2 regions of the Serratia fonticola genome follow, and region 1 is predicted to be linked to the other one. Evidence: predicted binding sites of a transcription regulator. Region 1 holds the regulator's gene; the other holds the start of a gene.
What was found. The regulator sigma-54, encoded in region 1, starts transcription at its own class of promoters, with help from an activator protein. The targets are predictions, from matches to a motif close to GTTGGCACANNTTTCGCTNT.
Positions count from the first base shown of each region.

Region 1 (2,405 bases):
ATGCACCGTTGCTTCCGCAATCTGCTGCACTTTTTCCACACTGAGTACGACATATACCTGGTTAATGCGGTCAAAATACTGCTCGAGTTTGGCAAACTTGGTGTTGACGAACTCACGCATTGGTTCGGTGATTTCGACGTGGTGTCCGGTAATGTTGAGCTGCATAATGTCTTCCTTCTCTATAGAGGTCAAACCAACTGTTTACGCTGGTTGGACGGCGGGATGGACAAAGACTCTCGGTACTTGGCAACGGTGCGCCGCGCCACCATGATCCCCTGATCGGAAAGCATCGTGGTCAGCTTGCTGTCGCTAAGCGGTTTGGCAGGGTTTTCCGCCGCGATCAATTTCTTCACTAACGCCCGGATCGCCGTAGAGGAGGCTTCGCCACCGCTGTCGGTATTCACATGGCTGGAGAAGAAATACTTCAATTCGAAAATACCACGCGGGCTGTGCAGGAACTTCTGCGTCGTCACGCGTGAGATTGTCGATTCATGCATTTCCACGGCCTGGGCGATATCCGCCAGCACCATGGGCTTCATAAATTCTGCACCCTGTTCAAAGAACGCCTCCTGCTGTTCGACAATACAGCGGGTCACCTTGAGCAGCGTGTCGTTCCGGCTTTCCAGGCTTTTGATCAGCCACTTCGCTTCCTGCAAATTGCTGCGGATATACTGGCCGTCGGCATCGTTGCGCACCGTGTTGCCCAGTGCCGCATATTGCTGATTGATTTTCAGCCGTGGGATGCTGTCTGCATTAAGCTCTACCACCCACTTATCCTGCACCTTGCGCACCAGCACGTCCGGGATCACATACTCGGATTCACCGGTATTGATCGACTGACCAGGGCGCGGATCGAGCGAGTGGATCAACACCATCGCTTCTTTCAGTGTATCTTCTTTTAAGCGAGTTGTTCGCATCAGGCTGCGAAAGTCGTGGTTGGCCAGCAAATCCAGATGCTCGCTGACGATCAGGCGGGCTTCCGCCAGATAGGGCGTGTCTTTGGCGTACTGGGAAAGCTGGATCAACAGGCAATCACGCAGATCGCGCGCCGCGACGCCGACCGGATCAAAACGCTGTACGCGCTTCAATACCGCTTCGACCTCGTCCATCGTCACATTATCGTCACCCATACTCTCCAGAATGTCTTCCAGCGGTACGGTGAGATAGCCGGTGTCATCGACGGCATCGACGATCGAAGTGGCGATGGCGGCATCGGTGTCAGAGAACGGCGTCAGATCCACTTGCCACATCAGGTAGTCCTGCAGCGTTTGCGTGGTTTCGCCCTGGTAGACCGGCAGTTCATCATCGCCATAGTCGGTACCGGTGCCGGAAGGGGTACCCGCGGTATAGATCTCATCCCAGGTAGCATCCAGAGGCAGCTCTTCGGGCATGTCCTTCTGTTCCAGCGCTTCGCGGGTGTCTAGCCCTTCGGTCTCGACGCTTTCTTTGGAGTCGATCTCTTCGTGCTGGTCTTCGGTCTGTTCAAGCAGCGGGTTGCTCTCTAGTGCCAGTTGGATCTCCTGCTGGAGCTCAAGCGTTGACAGCTGCAACAGGCGGATAGCCTGCTGAAGTTGGGGGGTCATGGCCAGTTGCTGGCTGAGCCTGAGTTGCAAACCTTGCTTCATAATCTTCTGCTACTTCCGTTAACGGCGGCCTGTTGGCCTGCCGCTGGAACCTACAGGCGGAACTCTTCGCCCAGATAAACGCGTTTCACCTGTTCATCGGCCAGGATGGCGTCCGGCGTGCCGTGGGCAATCAGCTTGCCCTGGCTGACGATATAGGCACGTTCGCACACGTCCAGCGTCTCACGCACGTTATGATCGGTGATCAGCACGCCAAGGCCGCTGTCGCGCAGGTGCTCGATAATTTTCTTGATATCGATAACGGAAATCGGGTCAACCCCGGCGAAAGGCTCATCCAGCAGGATAAATTTCGGGTTGGCGGCCAACGCACGGGCAATCTCCACGCGGCGGCGTTCACCACCGGAAAGCGATTGGCCCAGGTTGTCCCGCAGGTGGGAGATATGAAACTCTTCCAGCAGCTCGATGGCCCGATCGTTGCGCTGCTCACTGGTGAGATCGTTACGGATCTCCAGCACCGCCATCAGGTTGTCGTAAACACTCAGGCGGCGGAAAATCGACGCTTCCTGCGGCAGGTAGCCGATACCGCGGCGTGCGCGGGCGTGCAGCGGCAGGATGCTGATGTCTTCGTCATCGATCACGATGCGCCCGGCGTCGCGCTGAACGATGCCAACCACCATGTAGAAAGTGGTGGTCTTACCGGCACCGTTTGGCCCCAGTAGGCCGACGATCTCGCCAGATTTCACTTTCAGGCTCACGTCTTCAACGACTTTGCGGCCTTTGTAGGCTTTCGCCAGGTTTTCTGCGATGAGTGTTGCCATAAGT
Region 1 covers NZ_CP011254.1:1,109,339-1,111,743, reverse strand. Annotated here, with positions in the region: gene hpf (ribosome hibernation promoting factor) at 1-165, opposite strand, end outside; gene rpoN (RNA polymerase factor sigma-54) at 189-1,625, opposite strand; gene lptB (LPS export ABC transporter ATP-binding protein) at 1,676-2,401, opposite strand.

Region 2 (2,405 bases), 2.1 Mb from region 1:
CTACCAGGCCAATAATCAGCGCACCACCTACACCCACGGTACCCGCCGCTGGCGTAATCGCAACCAGACCCGCGATACAGCCCGAGCAAGCTCCCAGCAGAGAAGGTTTACCGCGCACGACCCACTCGGCAAAGGTCCAGGAGAGGATTGCACCGGCAGTGGCTATTACCGTGTTGAGGAACGCCAGCGCCGCAATACCGTTGGCCGCACTGGCCGAACCGGCGTTGAAGCCAAACCAGCCGATATACAGGATAGAAGCTCCGGTAAATACCATCGGCAGGTTGTGTGGCTTGAAGGCCTCTTTGCCATAGCCGGCACGTTTACCCAACAGATAAGCCCCTACCAGACCAGCGCTCGCGGCGTTGATATGCACCACGGTACCGCCCGCAAAGTCCAACGCGCCGTCGGCTGCCAGGAAACCACCGCCCCAAACCATATGCGCAATCGGCAGGTAGGAAATCGTGAACCAGATGGCGGCAAAAATAACCACCGCAGAGAAGCGGATGCGTTCGGCAAAGCCGCCCACCACCAACGCCACGGTAATACAGGCGAAGGAGCACTGGAACGCCACGTGGATCATCTGGCTAAAGGTGCCGGTCAGGCTGTCTATCCCGATCCCTTTGAGCATCACCGTCTGGAAGCCACCGAAGAAGGCGTTACCTTCGCTGAACGCCAGGCTGTAGCCGTAAATGACCCACAGCACGCACACCAGGGCAAAGGTGACGGTCACCTGAGTCAACATTGAGAGGACGTTCTTCGAGCGCAGCAGGCCGCCGTAAAACAGCGCCACGCCCGGTAAGGTCATAAACAGCACCAGCGCGGTGCAAATCATCATAAAGGCGTTGTCCGCCTTGTCTGCCACCGCCGGAGCGGCCAGTGCCAAAGAAGGAACCAGGGTTACCAAACTCAGGCCCAACGTGGATAACAGTCTTTTCATTATCAATCCATCCCCATTCAGTTGACTGAGCCTGCGTCACAGAGCCGCTTCGTCGGTTTCGCCGGTACGAATTCGAATCACACGTTGCAATTCGGCAACGAAAATTTTGCCGTCACCAATTTTGCCGGTGTAGGCCGCCTTGCTAATCACATCAACCACTTCATCCAGTTGGTCATCGGCAATAGCGATATCAATTTTGACCTTAGGTAAGAAATTGACGCTGTACTCTGCTCCGCGATAGAGCTCGGCATGACCCTTCTGACGGCCAAAGCCTTTGACTTCGGTTACGGTCAGCCCCTGAATACCTACAGAGGATAAGGCTTCACGCACGTCCTCTAACTTGAATGGTTTGATCACCACGGTAACCAGCTTCATATTGCCTCTCCACGATTAAGCCCAAAAACTTACCCCCGGTACGAGTCATATAAAGCAAAGGCTGTGCCACAAATTATTTTTCATTTAAATTCAATTAATTATATAGAAATACCCACAATCAGAGGCCAGCGCTGGACGAAAGCAGAGATCGCCACCTGGAGATTGCGCACCTTTTTGGTGCATTACGCGTTGGGAAAGTGCAGTAGGAGGGAGTTGAAAAGCGCTATTGCCTGTTGGTGGTGCGGGCTCCTGGAGCGGAGCCCTTGCTTAAGATTATGCGGGCTGAGTTTCGTCGCGCGTCGTAGCTGCCAACTCTTCACCCACCAGCTGTAGCTGATACATCTGGTAGTAGCGGCCCTGCTGTGCCAACAACTGCTGATGGTTCCCCTGCTCCACGGCATGACCGCGATGCAGTACCAGAATAGAGTCGGCATCCACAATGGTTGAAAGGCGGTGGGCGATCACCACCAGCGTCGTCTGCTCGCGGATCAGCCGTAAGGCACGCTGGATCGCCTGCTCGGTGCCAGAGTCGATGTTTGCGGTCGCTTCATCCAGGATCAGGATCTGCGGTGCCTGGACCAGCACGCGCGCCAAAGCCAACAACTGCTTCTGTCCTACGGACAGATTATTCCCCTGCTCCCCCAGGCGCGTATGGATGCCCTGTGGGAAGCTACGTACCAGTTCCCCCAGTTGCACTGTTTCCAGCGCCTGCCAGACCGCCTCTTCACCGATGGAGCGACCAAGCGTGACGTTTGCCAGCACCGATTCCGCCATCACCACCGGATCTTGCTGCACCATAGCAATGCCTTGGCGCAGGGTGTGATGTGAAAGGCTGGACAACGGGCGACCATCCAGACGAATTTCCCCTTCGCTCAGCGGGTAATAGCCCATCAACAGGTTAGCCAGGGTACTCTTTCCGCTGCCGGTATGCCCCACCAGGGCAACAAAACCCCGTGACGGTACCTGCAAAGAGATGTGCTGCAGCACTTTCTTGTCGCTGCGGTAGGCAAAGCTCAGGTCGCTGATATCGATGCGGCCGCTCGCCAGCGGACGATCGTCACTGCCATAGCTCTGCTGGCTGCGATCCATCAGT
Region 2 covers NZ_CP011254.1:3,246,512-3,248,916, reverse strand. Annotated here, with positions in the region: gene amtB (ammonium transporter AmtB) at 1-937, opposite strand, end outside; gene glnK (P-II family nitrogen regulator) at 974-1,312, opposite strand; gene WN53_RS14365 (SmdB family multidrug efflux ABC transporter permease/ATP-binding protein) at 1,586-2,405, opposite strand, start outside.
Region 2: glnK (P-II family nitrogen regulator) is a predicted target of sigma-54. The motif match lies at 1,364-1,383, and genes of this name have one in related genera.